DNA from 2 places in the Herbaspirillum sp. CAH-3 genome. Region 1 is predicted to be linked to the other one. Evidence: predicted binding sites of a transcription regulator. Region 1 holds the regulator's gene; the other holds the start of a gene.
What was found. The regulator FliA, encoded in region 1, starts transcription of late flagellar genes. The targets are predictions, from matches to a motif close to CTAAAGTTTNNNNNNNNNNNGCCGNTA.
Positions count from the first base shown of each region.

Region 2: the regulator FliA is predicted to act here: its motif matches at 5,375-5,401, upstream of FYB76_RS00370 (FlxA-like family protein).

Region 1 covers NZ_VSWE01000001.1:517,988-526,056, reverse strand. The annotation lists gene flgE (flagellar hook protein FlgE) at 18-1,289, opposite strand; gene FYB76_RS02630 (flagellar hook assembly protein FlgD) at 1,329-2,051, opposite strand; gene flgC (flagellar basal body rod protein FlgC) at 2,077-2,481, opposite strand; gene flgB (flagellar basal body rod protein FlgB) at 2,488-2,916, opposite strand; gene flgA (flagellar basal body P-ring formation chaperone FlgA) at 3,148-3,885, shown strand; gene flgM (flagellar biosynthesis anti-sigma factor FlgM) at 4,109-4,429, shown strand; gene FYB76_RS02605 (flagella synthesis protein FlgN) at 4,461-4,919, shown strand; gene FYB76_RS02600 (RNA polymerase sigma factor FliA) at 5,025-5,762, opposite strand; gene FYB76_RS02595 (antiactivator of flagellar biosynthesis FleN protein) at 5,768-6,571, opposite strand; gene flhF (flagellar biosynthesis protein FlhF) at 6,606-8,069, opposite strand, start outside.
Region 2 covers NZ_VSWE01000001.1:68,873-76,941, forward strand. The annotation lists gene FYB76_RS00350 (GMC family oxidoreductase) at 1-1,142, shown strand, start outside; gene FYB76_RS00355 (cytochrome c) at 1,135-2,490, shown strand; gene FYB76_RS00360 (ABC transporter substrate-binding protein) at 2,658-3,506, shown strand; gene FYB76_RS00365 (MFS transporter) at 3,583-4,959, shown strand; gene FYB76_RS00370 (FlxA-like family protein) at 4,972-5,319, opposite strand; gene hppD (4-hydroxyphenylpyruvate dioxygenase) at 5,515-6,642, opposite strand; gene FYB76_RS00380 (Lrp/AsnC family transcriptional regulator) at 6,790-7,308, shown strand; gene ada (bifunctional DNA-binding transcriptional regulator/O6-methylguanine-DNA methyltransferase Ada) at 7,470-8,069, shown strand, end outside.

The DNA.
Region 1 (8,069 bases):
GCGCCGGATACAACTTGTTATCGCAGGCTGACCAGGGTCTGCAGCACGGTATCCTGCACCTTGATGGTCTGCGAGTTGGCCTGGTAGACACGCTGGGCCACGATCATGTTGACCAGCTCGGCAGTCAGGTCGACGTTGGAGTCTTCCACCGCGCGCGCCTGCAGGGTGCCGAAGGTACCCGTGGTCGGCTTGCCCACCAGCGGGCTGCCGGCCGCACCGGTGGCCTGGTAGAGGTTGTTGCCCAGCGGCTGCAGGCCATTCGGGTTGGCGAAGTTCACCAGCACCACGGTGCCCAGGTTCTTGGTCTGCTGGTTGCTGTAGGAACCGATGATGCTGCCGTCCTTGTCGATCGAGAAGCTCGACAGGGTACCTGGCGGCATGCCGTTCTGGCTTTGTGCCAGGTTCACGAAGGCCGAGCCGGTCTGGGTCGAGCCGGCGTAGGAGATGTTGATCGGGTTGGCGAACACGCCGCCGGCCTTGACCACCGTCCCCAGGGTGGCGGTGCTCAGCGTCAGGCCGGTGGTCGAGGTCAGCGCACCGGTGGCATCGAAGGTCATGGTGCCCACGGCCAAGGGAGCTGCAGGCGTACCGCTGGTCAGCGTGGTGCTGTCGACCTTGGCATAGACGGTCCAGGTCGTCGTCGGCGGCGTTCCGGTCGGTGCAGCCTTCGAGTAATAAGTCTGCACGCTGTACGGATTGCCCAGGCTGTCATAGATGGTGACGCCGGTCGAATTGTTGTAGGTGGTCGGATCGTTGGCGTTGAACACGGTCGTCGCAGGAATCGCGGTCACGCGGGAATCCAGGTTGACCTTGGTGGTGATGGTCGTGGTCGGGGTCGCCGGGATGGCCGAGGTATCGATCTGCAATGCAGTCGGATCACCACCCGATGCGCCCGCCGCCCAGCCCATCAGGTAGGCACCGTTCATGCTGGGGTTGACGATGTAGCCGTTCTTGTCCAGCTGGAACTGGCCATTGCGGCCGTACATCGGCGACTTGTTGTCCAGCGAAGCCGCCACCTGGAAGAAACCGTCACCATTGATGGCGATATCCAGCGGGTTGGCCGAAGAAGTGATGTTGCCCTGGGTGAACTGTTGCGCCACGTTGGCCACGGTCACGCCGATGCCCACCGGCGAATTGCCGGAGCGGTTCATGGAGTTGGCATACATGTCGGCAAACTGCGTCTGCGACTGCTTGAAACCCACCGTGCTGGCGTTGGACACGTTATTACCGATGACGTCCAGGCTCTTGGCTGCGCCGTTCAGTCCGCTCAGACCTTGCTGAAAACTCATGAGATATCCCCTTGTTCCGAATGTTGTCGGTAATGACGATTAAAGAATTTGCACCACGTCGGTCGGCTTGATGGTGCCGACATTGGTGACGTTGAGCTTGACGCCGTCCGACGCAGTCGAGACGCTGGAAACGGTACCGAACGACAAGGTCGACGCGGACACCGCAGTGCCATTGTTGGAGGCACTGACCGTGAAGGTGTAGTTGCCGTCGGCCACCTTGCCGCCGGTATCGTTGGAGCCATCCCAGATCACCGGCACCACGCCGGCCGCCTGGGTACCCAGGTCGGTGGTGTGGACCACGGCGCCGGTGGAATCCTTGATGGTAACCACCACCGAGGAGGCCGTTCCGGACAGGTTCACGCCGAACACCGCCTTCTGGCTGGTGGTTTCCTTGCCGTCGGCGTCTTTGGTCGTATCGCTGGTAAGCTGGATGCTGTTGCCCGGGGCCAGTACGCTGTGGCCGATCATGTTGGCCGTGGACAGCGCCTGCGAGGAATTGAGGTTGCTCATCAGCGTGGACAAGGAATTGTTCAGCTGGGAGATGCCCGAGACGGTCGAGAGCTGGGCCATCTGCGTGGTCAGCTGCGAGTTGTCCATCGGGTTGCTCGGATCCTGGTTCTTCATCTGCGCGATCAACAAGGTCAGGAAGCGGTTCTGGATCGCGTCCGGGCTGTTGTTGTCGAGGCTGGAAGAATTGCTGGTGGACGAGCTGCTGCTCGTACCATTCATTGCACTGAGCAGGTCATTGGAGACGATTGCCATGGTTCAGGTCCTGTTGACTGGCCGCTTATTGGCCGATGGTAAGGGTCTTGACGAGCATGGCCTTGGCCGTGTTCATCGTTTCCACGTTGGTCTGGTAAGAGCGCGAGGCCGAGATCATGTTGACCATTTCCTCGACCGGATTGACGTTGGGCATGGCCACGTAGCCATTGCCGTCGGCCATCGGATGCTTGGGGTCATAGACCAGCTTGGGCGGGGCCTGGTCCTCGACCACGGCCGCCACCTTCACACCGCTATCCTTGACGCTGCCCACCGGGATGGCTTCGAACACCACCTGCTTGGCCCGGTAGGGCGTGCCGTTGGGACTGGTCGCGCTGTCGGCGTTGGCGATGTTGCTGGCCGTGGCATTGAGGCGCTGGGACTGCGCGCTCATGGCCGAGCCCGCCACGTTGAAGATGTTGGAAAGAGACATGGTTTATCAACCCGGTTGGATGGCGTTCAACATGGCCTTGATCTGGCCGTTCACGGCGGTGACGCCGGCTTCATAACGGATGCCGTTGTCGACGAATTCATTGCGCTCCACATCCAGATCGACGGTATTGCCGTCCACGCTGCCCTGGGCCGGCGTGCGGTACTGCAGGGCCGTGCCGCCAATGCTGCCCGGCCCAGAGTCGGGCGCGGTGCCGGCCACGTGCGTGGCAGCGGTACGCTCCAGCTGCAGCGGCGGGATCGTGTTGGACTTGTTGTCCAGCGCATTCTTGAGCGCATCGGCAAAGTTGACGTCACGCGCCTTGTAGTTGGGCGTGTCCGCGTTGGCGATGTTGGACGCCAGCACCTGCTGGCGCTGGGCCCGCAGGTTCAGCGCCATCTCGTTGAAACGGAAATAATCGTCGAGCTTAGAGACCATCAGGTCCTCCGGAAGTACCGTCGCTGCGCCGCTCTCGCCTGCCGTTGCCGTGGCCGCTCGCGGACTGCGCCGATGATGGAATTACGTAGGCTTGATCATACGTTCGCACCACTAACTCTAAGGGGCGATAAAGAGAGAAAAGCCTCCCCTGTTTGCGCTTTTGACCTCGCGCGCGCGACGTACCATGGCTGCCAAGATTCGCCTATGCCCATCACGGGCAAGTTGCACAAAATGAAACACGTTTTCCGCGCCCTGCGCCGCACCTTCGCCGCCCTCGCCTTGCTGGGAGCGGGCTTGGGCGTGGTTGCGCCCGCCTTCTCCCAGAACGACCCCAACACGCCGCAAAAGCAGGACTTGCCAGCCTTGCAACAAGTGGCGGAGCAATTCCTCAAAGGCCAGACTTCCGGCCTGCCGGGCAGCGTCACGGTCACCGTCGATCCGGTGGATTCGCGCCTGACCCTGGCCGCCTGCCTGGAACCGCAAGCCTTCATGCCCAATGGCGGCCGCCTGTTCGGCCGCACCACGGTCGGCATCAAGTGCGTCGCGCCCTCCCCCTGGACCATCTATCTGCGCGCCAACGTTCAGGTGATCTCGGATTACCTGGTCGCGGCCGTCCCGCTGGCCCAGGGGCAAACCATCAGCGCCAGCGACATCACGCGTATTCGCGGTGACATGTCGGCCCTGCCCAGCGGGGTCATCACCGAGGAATCCCAGGTGGTCGGGCGCGTAGCCAACATGTCCCTGCGCGCCGGCACGCCGCTGCGCCTGGACGCCATCCGCAACCAGCGCGTGGTGCAGCAAGGCCAGGCGGTGCGGGTGGTGTCGATCGGCCCCGGCTTCCAGATTTCCACCGAGGCGCGCGCCCTGACCAATGCCAATGAAGGCCAGATGGCCCAGGCCCGGACGGCGGCCGGCCAGGTCGTCAGCGGCATCGCCAAGGCGGGTGGCATCCTGGAAATCAATTATTGAAGCGGGTACCGCCTGGCTATCGCGCTTTCTCTATTGATATGAAGCAATTTCCCACGGTGCGCGCTGGAGGCGGAACGCAGCGGCTCGCCCGGAGGGGAATGTGAAGAAATCTCCCGAAATCGGCGCATTTGAAGTGCGGGAATGTTAAAGTTTGCCCAGAACTGGTCGATAATCCATACGACAGGCGGGTGCGAAGCGCCCCCACCCTACAAGGAATACTGCCGTGAACGTTAACGACGCCCTCAAATCCGCTGCCCTCAACACCGAGCAGACGCAAACGCAGACCCGCAACAACGCCGCCACCGGCCCCGCCGCGGGCGACAGTGCGGCTGCCAAGGCTGCCACTTCCGACAGCGTGCGCTTGTCCAGCACCTATCAAGCGCTGGAAACCAAGGTCAATGGCGACAGCAGCGCCTTCAACAGCAAGAAAGTGGCCGAGATCAAGGCTGCCATTGCCAATGGCACCTTCCAGATCGATCCGGACAAGATCGCCGATGGCCTGATCGATACCGTCAAGAATCTCATCAGCGCCCGCCCGGCCTGATCGCCGTTCGCCTGCACCGAGGATCTTCCGCATGAATCCGGCCAGCCATCTCTCCCTGGAACACGCCGCCCTTTCGCGCCTGGTCGACAAGCTGAACCAGGAGCAAGCCTTGCTGACCGAGGCCACGGCTGAAGGCCTGACCGACATCATTTCCGAAAAAGCCAATATCGTGGCCGAGATGTCTACCCTGGCCGGCAACCGCCACGCGCTGCTGGGCAAGCTGGGTTACAGCGAAGATGAAGCCGGCATGCAAAAGTGGATGAATGAACACGCCAGCGAGGCCGACCGCGATATCTGGGCAGGCCTCTTCGAGCTGGCGCAGGATGCCAAGGAACTGAACCGCGTCAACGGCCTGTTGATCGGCAAGAAACTCTCCATCAACCAGAGTGCCCTGACCATCCTGCAAGGCAAGACCGGCACCGGCAATTTCTACGGCCCGGATGGCCAGAACAGCATCAAATCCTCCGGCCGGCGTCTGGGCGTGGTGTAAGGTTTCCCTGCACGCCTGCTGAGTTGCATCCGAACAACAAAAAGCCCGGCATTGCCGGGCTTTGTCGTTGCTGGGTCCGAAAATGCGCCCTGCGCGCAAGCATCGTCAGGCCACCCCGCTCCATGAATGTTCGCGCAGATAAGAGCGCATGCGCGAGATCGCCTGGCTGTGCAGCTGGCACACCCGGGATTCGGACACGCCCATGACGGCACCGATTTCCTTCAGGTTCATTTCCTGCTCGTAGTACAGGGCCATGAGCAGCTGCTCGCGCTCGGGCAAGGCCTTGATCGAATCCACCACCGCTTCCCGGAAACCGCCTTCGATCAGGCTCTGCAGCGGATCATCCTCGCCCTGGCCGGCCTGGTAGCGGTCCAGGAAGTGCTCATGGCCGCCATCGTCGTCGTGGAAATCCTCGTAATAGATCAACTGGTGGCCGCCGCAATCGGCGAGCAACGCCTGGTATTCGGTCAGGCTGATCTTCATGTGCTGGGCTACTTCCGCCTCCTGCGGCTGGCGGCCCAGCTGCTGCAGCAGGCTCTGCATGGCCTCTTCCACCTTGCGGGCATTCTGGCGGATGCTGCGCGGCAGCCAGTCGCTGCTGCGCAGTTCGTCCAGCATGGCGCCCCGGATACGCTGCACGGCATAGGTCTCGAACTGCGCGCCATGGGTTTCTTCGTAGCGGTTGACGGCGTCGAGCAGCCCCATCATGCCGGCCTGGATCAGGTCGTCCACCTCTACGCTGGGGGGCAGCTTGGCCTTGAGCTGATGCGCCAGTTTCTTGACCAGCGGCGCATGCTGCTCCAGCACGTCGTTCTTGCCCTTCTTTCCCTTGACGTTATACATGCACGTCACACTCCCAGACTGGCACCGTCGGTGGCCATGCCGTATGCGCTGCGCGCCGCATCCGGACCTTCCGTGAAGCGCTTGGACAAGCGCTGGAATGCCAGCGCGGCACCGGCGAAAGGAAACACGTCCATCACCGCCCGGCCCTGCCCGGTAGCGCGGCGAATATGATCGTCAGCCGGGATGGCGCCGATGAAATTCAACTGGGCGGCCAGATAACGGCTGGCCGCCTGGGCCATGTTGGCGTAGACGGTACGGGCTTCGGCTTCGGTGGCATCGTTGACGATGAGACTGAAGGGACGGCGGCCGATCCGGTCGCTCAGGCTCTTCAGGAGCACATAGGCGGATTTGATCGACGAGGCCGTGGTCGACACCTGGATCACGATCTCGCCCATTTCCATGGTCGGCACCGGCAGCGACAGGTCACGCGCCAGCACGCCATTGACCAGGGTGATCTCGGCCTGCTCGATGAGGCTGTCGAAGATCTCGGCCAGACGGCCTGCATGGGGATCGGTCGCCGACGGGACAGTGCGGCGAGCGATGCGCGCCATCGAAAAACCTTCCGGCAAGCGCCGCGTGGCTTCCACCATGGGGCGCTCCATGCGCGCCACTTCCTGCAGGGTCGCCACATCGTGACGCAAGCCGATACGGGTCAGCAAGCCGGTCGTGGCGACGTCGCCATCGACCACCAGCACACTGTGCTTGGCCTGGGACAAGGACGCTGCCAGATTGATGAGCATCGCACTCTTTTCCTCTTCTCCCAGCACGGAGAAGAAGGTGAACAGCCTGGGCACCGGGCGCTCCAGCATCCGGCGCAGGCCAGCTGCCTGGTCGATATCGTAACTAGCCAAAGCTCACCTCACGCAGTCCGCGGTCATTCATGGACATGGCAGTAGGTCCGATCACGCCCGGCAACTCACCCTCCTGGAATTCGAAAGGGGCAGTTTCGCGCTTCTGCTTGAAGGCACGATCGGCCAGGTAGAGCTTGTTGGCCACGTGCAGGTCTTCGGGCACGCGCTGGCCGTTGGCCACGTAATGCAGGTTGAGCTTGTGGCGGATCACCACGTCCAGCACGTTGCCGATGGTGGCGGCTTCGTCCAGCTTGGTGATGATGCAGCCGGCCAGGCCCGAACTCGAATAAGCATGCACCACTTCGTTCAAGGTACCGCCGGTGGCGGTGGCGTTCAGGCACAGCAGGCGCTTGATATCCACGCCGGCACCGGCCAGCATGGCGTCCTGCTCGGCCACCATCTGGTCGCGCTGGCCCACGCCGGCGGTATCGATCAGCACGGTGTGCTTGCCCTTCAACTCCTCCAGGGCGATGCGCAGGTCGGTCTCATCCTTGACCGAGTGCACCATCACGCCCAGGATCTTGCCGTAGATGCGCAGTTGTTCGTAGCCGCCGATACGGTAGCCATCGGTGGTGATCAAGGCCAGCTTGCCGGAGCCGTGGCGCATCACGCAACGTGCTGCCAGCTTGGCAGTGGTGGTGGTCTTGCCCACGCCGGTGGGGCCGACCAGGGCGAAGACGCCGCCGTTTTCCAGCAGTTCGTTTTCGTTGGCCAGGGTATTGAGGTTGCGTGCCAGCACCGACTTGACCCAGAACATGATGTCCTGCGACTTGGAGTTGGCCGGCAGGTTTTCGGTAATCAGGCGCGACAGGCTGGCCGAGAAACCGGCCGCCAGCATTTCTTTCAGGACGATGCCTTTGAGCGGATCGCGCTTTTGCGTGCCACCCCAGGAAATCTCGGCCAGCTGGGTTTCCAGCACGCCGCGCATGGAGCGGATCTCGCTCATGACTTCCGACAGGATTTCGTCGTAATCCTTGCCATCGAATTCAGGCAGGGCCGAACGCGGACGCATTTCCTGGTCGCCCGACTCCTGCGCCTGCTGTGCCGAGGCGGCACGGGCGGCATCCTGTTCCGCGCGGCGGCTGCGCCAGACACGGGCATCGCTGGCCGGGGCGGCTTCGGCTGCACGAACCGGTGCGCGGCCATGGGCCGGCTGGTCCAGCAAGGGCGCGTTCTCGGGACGCACCGCGCGGGCCGGCTGCTGGGCCAGCGGCGAGGACAACAGCGCCGGACGCTTGGCCTGCGCAGCCGGCGCGCCGGACTGCTGCTGCAAGGAAGCCGCCTGCACACGGCCGTTGGGGTCGCGCGCACCGGTCGGCGCCACCAGGGTGGTCATGTCCTCGTTGGCCATGGCCAGGATCTCCACCCCATCTGGAATATTGCGGTTGGAGAGAATGACGGCATCCGGGCCAAGCGCCTCGCGAACCTGGCGCCAGGCCTCGCGAGAAGAATTGGC
Region 2 (8,069 bases), 450 kb from region 1:
GCGGCTCGCCGCGCAAGCATCCTTTCCCGATGGAGCGGGTGCCGGCCTCGTGGCTGCAGCAACGCGTGACGGCGCGCCTGGCGCCGGAATTCACCGTGCTCGACGACAGCACCGGCCGCAACAGCCGCAACTATGACGGCCGTCCGGCCTGCTGCGGCAACAACAACTGCATGCCGCTGTGTCCCATCGATGCGCAGTATCACGGCGGACTGGCCGCGCAGCAGGCCGAAGACAGCGGCGTGAAGGTCATCACCGAGGCCGTGGTCTATCGCCTGGAACATGACGACAAAGGCCGCATTGCGGCCGTCCATTATTACGACTGGAACAAGGCCAGCCACCGCATCACCGCGCAGACCTTCGTGCTGGCGGCCAATGCCATCGAGACACCCAAGCTGCTGTTGATGTCGGTGAGCGACAAGTTCCCGCAGGGTATCGCCAACGCCCGCGACAACGTCGGCCGCAACCTGTGCGACCACCCGGCCATCGGCGTGACCTTCGATGTCGATGAAGAAATCTGGCCTGGCCGTGGTCCGGTCAGCCCTTGCTCCATCGGCCAGTTCCGCGACGGCGAATTCCGCGCTGAACATGCGCCGTTCCGCATCGATATTTCCAATGCCTCGCAGGTGGCATCGGTGACCAAGGAAGTGCTCGCCGAGGGTTACTTCGGCAAGCGCCTGGAAGAGCAGATCCTGTTCCGCGCGGCCCGCCGCCTTAGCATCAAAAACGCACTGGAACAGCTGCCCGACCGCAACAACCGCGTGACGCTGGGCGACAAGAAGGATGAACTCGGCCTGCCCGTCCCGGCCCTGTACTGGAACGTGGACGACTACGTCGTCAAAGGGACCGAGAAGACCCGCGCCGCCTACGACGCCATTGCCGCCAAGCTGGGGGCGACCAACATCAAGCACAGCAAGAGCGGGGCGTTCTCCAATCGCCAGCACATCACCGGCACGCTCTCCATGGGCCTGGACCCGGCCACCAGCGTCACCGACGCCTGGGGCCGCGCACATGACCACGAGAACCTGTTCATGGTCGGCACCGGCGTCATGCCCACGGTCGGTACCTGCAATGTCACGCTGACGGCGATGGCACTGGCGCTGCGTACGGCCGACAAGATCATCGAGGAGAGCCGCCATGCGTAAGCCTTTCAAGCGCCTGCTGGCGATGTTGTGCCTGCTGTGCATCGGGCCCGTGGCCCATGCGGTTGATGACGCGCAGTTGATCAAGCGTGGCGAGTACCTGGCCATTGCCGGCGACTGCGCCGCCTGCCACAGCGAGAAGGGCCGCGCGCCGTTCAGCGGCGGCCATGCCATCGGCAGTCCGCTTGGCACCATCTACAGCACCAACATCACGCCGTCCAAGACCCACGGCATCGGCCAGTACACGCAGGAGCAATTTGCCGCAGCGCTGCGTCGCGGCGTACGCGCCGATGGCAGCAACCTGTATCCGGCGATGCCCTATACCGCCTATGCGCGGCTGACCGATGAGGATGTTGCGGCGCTGTACGCCTACTTCATGCAGGGCGTACAGCCGGTGGACCAGGCCGCACCGGCCACGGCACTGCCGTTCCCCTTCAACATCCGCATGTCGATGAAGGCGTGGAACTGGCTGTTCCTGGATCGCAAGCCGTTTGAACCCGACCCGTCGCAATCGGCGCAGTGGAATCGTGGCGCCTACCTGGTGCAGGGCCTGGCCCATTGCAGCACCTGCCACACACCGCGCAACGTGCTCATGGCCGAGCAGCTGGATCGCCGTCTGCAAGGCGCCTCGCTGGGGACCTGGTACGCGCCCGACATCAGCGCCACCGCCCTGCAGGCCAAGCCGGCCTGGACCCGCGCCATGCTGGCCGATTACCTGGCGACCGGCCACGCCGCCAATGGTGCCACCGCAGGCGGGCCGATGCTGGAAGCCATCGAGAAGAGCTTCTCGCGCATGACCCGTGACGATCTGGAAGCGATGGCCACCTATCTCCTGCCGGCCGGCCCGGCCGAGGCGGTAGCGCCGGCGGCAGCGAGCGCAGCACCGGCGGCGCTGACCCCGGTGCAGGGCGACGATACGCCGCAGGCGCTGGCGGCCATGAGCGCGGGTGCCCGTGTTTATATGAACAACTGCGCTTCCTGCCACAACACGGGCGGGCAGGGCCTCAACGGCCTGCCGTCCCTGCAGCAGCATCCGCTGCTGCGCCAGCCCAATGCCGACAATGTCGCCATGGCCATCCTCGAAGGAGTGCTGCCGGAACACGGACAGGGCATGATCGGGTTTGCCCATACCTTGAACGATGCAGAGATTGCGGCCGTGACCAATTACCTCATGCAGGACCTGGGCGGCAGCAAGGTCAGCATCAGCGCGGAGCGCGTCAAGACGCTGCGGGCAGGGGGCGAAGCCTCGCCGCTGTTGTGGCTGGCGCGTGGCGGGATGGTGCTGTTGGTACTGGCCCTGCTGGTGCTCGCCGTGTGGTGGCGCCGCCGCTCGGCGCGCACGGTCGGCTGAGCGGATACCCGCGCAGCCCGGCACCCGGACATGTCATACCAGATGCCGCCCAGCCACAGCGGGCGGCTCTTTTTTTGTGCCAGATGAACGGTTTTGTCTGCCATTGTCTGCTGCGAGTGACATCCGGGATTGTTTCGGGCTATCCTCGACACTCGATGAGGAAAAGCATGAAAAAGATTTCGCAGCACCTGAAGCAACTGGGCATGGGCGGCCTGCTGCTGGCCTGTGCCTGGATTGTTCCGGCTGCGGCTCACGCCGACCGTCTGGAGGAGATCCAGGCGCGCGGCTCGCTGATCTGCGCCACGCTGGCCAGCAACGAGCCGCTGGGCTTCCCCGATCCGCAGACCGGCCAGATCGTCGGTTTCGATGTGGACATGTGCAGCGCCATTGCAGCCAAGCTGGGTGTGAAGATGCGCCAGCGCAGTTTGACCGTGGAGGCCCGTTTGCCGGCGCTGATCCAGGGTGAGGTCGACCTGGTCTCGGGCGCATTGGGCTATACCCGCGAGCGGGCGCGCCAGATCGATTTCACGGCGTCGCATTACCAGACTCCGATCAAGCTGCTCGTGTACAGCGATTCCGGACTGAATCTGGTCTCCGACCTGGAAGGCAAGCGCATCAGCGCCAATCGCGGCTCCACCCCGGAGCAGGCCGTGCGGCGCGTACTGCGCAAGGCCACCTTGCTGACTTTCCCGGAGACCCCGCAATCCTTCCTGGCCCTGGCCCAGAAGCAGGCCGATGCGATGGCCGTGGCCATGCCCTCGGGGATCCGCTTCGTCAATGAATCGGGCGGACGCTTCCGCTTCGTCGAAGGCGCACTGGCCTGGGAGCCGACCGCCCTGGGCGTCAAGAAGGGCGAGCACCGCCTGCTGGACGCCGTCAACAAGGCACTGGTCGCGCTGGAAAAGGACGGCCAGATCGATGCCCTGTGGATCAAGTGGTTCGGTCCCAAGACCAAGTTCAACATTCCGCGCGACAAGAAGCTGACCCCCATCTCGGCCTTCCGCCAGGCGGGCTGACGGTACCATCGACCTGGGCGCTGCGGCGCCCGTTCCTTTTTTCATACTTCGCTTTCCCGGCACGCCGAGCAGCATCATGTCCGTCACTACCGTCCCGCCTTCCTCTTCCCACGACCACGACCACGACGGCCTGCCACCGCGCCAGCGCCTGCTGGCCATTGCGACCGTGGTGCTCGGCCTGAGCATGGCGGTCCTCGATGGCTCCATCGCCAACCTGGCGCTGCCGGCCATGGCCGCCGATCTCAAGGCCAGCAATGCCGATGCCATCTGGGTCATCAACAGTTACCAGATCGCCATGGCCGTGTGCCTGCTGCCGCTGGCGTCGCTGGGGGAAGTGATCGGCTACCGGCGCGTCTACCTGGGCGGCCTGTTCCTCTTCACGCTGGCCTCGCTGGCGTGCGCGGCCAGCGGCGACATGCTGCAACTGAGCCTGGCGCGGGTGCTGCAGGGGCTGGGTGCGGCCGGCATCCTGTCGGTCAATACCGCGCTCATCCGCTTCATCTATCCGGCCCGGCAGCTGGGCCGGGCCATCGGCTACAACGCCCTGGTGGCCGGCACCGGCAATGCGCTGGGTCCTGGCGTGGCGGGCCTGATCCTGCACCTGGCGTCCTGGCACTGGCTGTTCCTGATCAATATTCCCCTCGGGCTGGCGGCGCTGGCCGTGGGCAGCCGCGCCTTGCCGGCCAACCCGCTCTCGCCGCGCCGCTTCGACACCCAGAGCGCCGTGCTGTGCATGGGCTTCATCGGCCTGCTGCTCTATACCATCGACGCCGTGGGCCACCTGCAGGGTGGCTGGGTGGTGGCGGGCTGCGCGCTGCTCACTGCCATCAGCCTTGTCCTGCTGCTCAAGCTCCAGTCCGCCAGCGCCCCCATGTTGCCGCTGGACTTGCTGCGCATACCGCTGTTTGCGCTCTCCATCGGCACCTCGTTCTGCTCCTTCGCGGCGCAGATGGCGGTCTTCGTGATGCTGCCCTTCATGCTGCAGGACTACCTGGGCATGAGTGCGGCGCGCGCCGGCATGCTGCTCACGGCCTGGCCGGTAGCCGTGGCGCTGACCGGCGTGGTGGCCGGCAAGCTCTCGGACCGCATCCCGGCAGGGTTGCTGGGCGGGATCGGGCTGGCGGTGATGTGTCTGGGATTGCTGGCCTTGCTGACGGTGGACCGCAGCACGCCCGATGGCGTCACGCTGGCCATGTTTGCAGTCTGTGGTTTGGGCTTCGGGCTGTTCCAGTCGCCCAACAACCGCACCATGATCAGTGCGGCGCCGCGTGAGCGCACCGGCGGCGCCAGCGGCATGCTGGGAACGGCGCGCCTGACCGGGCAGACGGTCGGGGCCTCGGTGGTGGCCATGCTCATGGGGGTGTCAGCGGCGCCGTACGCGCCGGTGCTGTGCTTTGCCGCTGCCCTGGCGGGCGCGGCTTGCCTGGTGAGCCTGTCGCGGTTGCGTTATTGAGGTGCGGTGGCGTTACAGCGCCGGCGCCAGCGTCTCGCCGCGGGCGTGGTGGTGGGCGGCGTGGGCGGCTACTGAGAGCGCCATGCTGAGATAGTTTTCATTGCGGCGGCGCAGCTGCGCCTGCTGCTGTTCCAGCGCAAACAGTTGCTGGTAGAGCGTGCGGATCTGCTGCTGCAGCAACTGGCGCTGCTGCTTGCCGTCCCGGTTGGCCGGGAAGCGGGCCAGCGACTGCGCCTGCTGTTGCAGGATCAGGATGCGGTGGCTCAGTTGCGCCACCAGCTCGGTGGGGTCATGGTCCAGCGTGTCTGCCACTGCGATTTCTGCGCGGACAGGTTTTTCTTGTTCATACGCGACGTTCATGCGAACTCCAGCCCAACGGGGCGCAAGGGGACTGCGATAAAGCCTTCGCTTTGATTTACGGCAGCCCCGCGCGCATCTTGAGCCACGGAAAGTAAAAAAACTTAAAGGCGCAGCCCCGTACAGGGTGCTGCGCCTTTTTACGTACGGGCCGCACGATGGCGGGCCCGCAGCGGGTGGTCCCAGGCAGTCAGTCGGTCAGATCACGCCACGGCGCATCTGGTCCAGCTCGATGGATTCGAAGAGGGCCTTGAAATTGCCTTCGCCAAAGCCGTCATTGCCCTTGCGCTGGATGATTTCATAGAACACCGGCCCGATCAGGTTCTGCGTGAAGATCTGCAGCAGCAGGCCCTGGCCGGCCGTGGGCGCACCGTCGATGAGGATCTTCAGTTCACGCAAGGCAGCCAGGTCCTCGCCATGGCCGGGGATGCGGCGTTCGACCAGGTCATAGTAGGTGGCGATGGTGTCCTGCAGCGGTACCCCGCGTGCATACAGGGCGCGCACGGTCTGGTAGATGTCGTCGGTGCCCAGGGCGATGTGCTGGATGCCCTCGCCGTTGTACTGCTTGATGAATTCCTCGATCTGCGACTTGTCGTCGGCACTCTCGTTGATGGGGATGCGGATCTTGCCGCAGGGGCTGGTCATGGCGCGCGAACGCAGGCCGGTGACCTTGCCTTCGATGTCGAAATACTTGATCTCGCGGAAGTTGAACAGGCGCGTGTAGAACGACGACCAGGTGTCCATGGCGCCCCGCATGACGTTGTGGGTCAGGTGGTCGATGTAGGTCAGGCCCACGCCCTTGGGATTGCGCTCCACGCCCGGGAAGAACTGGAAGTCGACGTCATAGATGGAGCCATTGTCGCCATAGCGGTCCACCAGGTAGAGGAGCGAGCCGCCGATGCCGCGGATGGCGGGAATGTTCAGTTCCATCGGCCCGAGCTTGGCTTCCACGCCTTCGGCACCGAGTTCGAGTGCACGCTTGTACACGTGGGCCGCATCCTTGACGCGGAAGGCCATGGCGTTCACCGAGGCGCCATGCACCTGGGCGAAGGCGGCGGCATTGCTGTCGGGTTCGCCGTTGAGGATGAAGTTGATCTGGCCCTGGCGATACAGGGTGACGTTCTTGGAACGGTGGCGCGCCACCGCCGTGAAGCCCATCAGCTCCAGTACGGCGGCAATGCCGGCCGGGTCGGCGGCGGTGTACTCGACGAACTCGAAGCCGTCGGTGCCCATGGGGTTGTCGAACAGGTCGCCGCTGGTGTTGTGGGTGTTGCCGGGGTTGCTGGTAGCGGCTGCGGTGGCGAACTGGCTCTCTGCGTGGCCCATCTGGTGTCTCCTCGTGTGGGGAGGGCCGGCAAGTGCGGCCCATGCGAGGAGTTTATTGCGTCAAGACTGCAATTTGTGATTGTTTTTTGCGCGATATCTTGGATAATATGCACAAATAATTCTTAAATATGAACTTTGGAGAGACAAATGAGCATCATCAACGTGGATCGCTACGACCTGGCCTTGCTGACCGAGCTGCAGCGAGACGGCCATATTACCAATAGCGCCCTCGGCCTGAAAGTCCACCTGTCCACTTCGCAGATCAGCCGCCGCGTGCAGCGGCTGGAAGAAGCCCACGTCATCGAGCGCTACACCGCTGTCCTCGACCCGGCCGTGGTCGGCCTGGGCGTGACCGCCTTCACCACCGTCACTCTGGACCGCCAGGGCGAAACCCGTGGCGAACTCTTCGAGAAGGCCGTGGAAACCATGCCGGAGGTGACCGAGTGTTTCTCCGTCACGGGCGAGGGCGATTATATCCTGCGTATCGTGGCCCCCGACCTGGCGGCCTTCTCCGAATTCATGATGACGCGCCTGCTGCGCCTGCCGGGCGTGACCAACGTCAAGTCCAACATCACCCTCAAAAAGGTCAAGCAGTCCCATGAACTGCCGCTGGAACACGTGATGCAGCCGGTGAAATCGCGCCAGCGCATCCGCTTCTCGCAGTGACCGCAAAAAACGATGATGCGAAGAATCAATGATTGGGCGCTCCAATTATTGATTTCTCGAATGATGGTTTTTGGCGGCACCGGAATTCAAAAGCAATCGCCGGAGTGCGGCCCGCTTGGCGCAGGCCTAGAATCAGTGGCATCCGATCCTTGGAGTGCCCCATGCTGACCATGACTTCTCCCGCCGCTACACCTGTCACCGTCGACGACCAGGCCGGCCTCGATCCCGAGGTCTGCTGGCAAGCCGTGCAGCGGCGCGATGCGTCCTTCGATGGGCGCTTCTGGTATTCGGTGTGCACCACCGGCGTGTACTGCAAGCCGTCCTGCGGCGCGCGCACGCCCTTGCGCAAGAACGTCGGCCTGCACGCCAGCTGCGACGCTGCCGAGGCCGCCGGCTTTCGTCCCTGCCAGCGCTGCAAGCCGGACCAGCCGCCCCTGCAGGAACGCCAGGCGCAAGCCATCGCGCAGGCCTGTCGTCTCATCGAGCAGGCCGACGAGCCACCCGATACGGCCACCCTGGCCCAGGCGGTGGGCTTGAGCCGCCACCACTTTCATCGTCTCTTCAAACAGCATGCCGGCATCACGCCCAAGGCCTATGCCGATGCCCACCGCGCCGCGCGCCTGCGCGCGCAGCTGGGCAGCGGTGCCAGCGTGACCGATACGCTCTATGAAGTGGGCTTTCACTCCAGTGGCGGCTTCTATGCGCAGAGCAAGGCGCAGCTGGGCATGCAGCCAAGCACTTACCGGCGCGGCGGCCAGGGT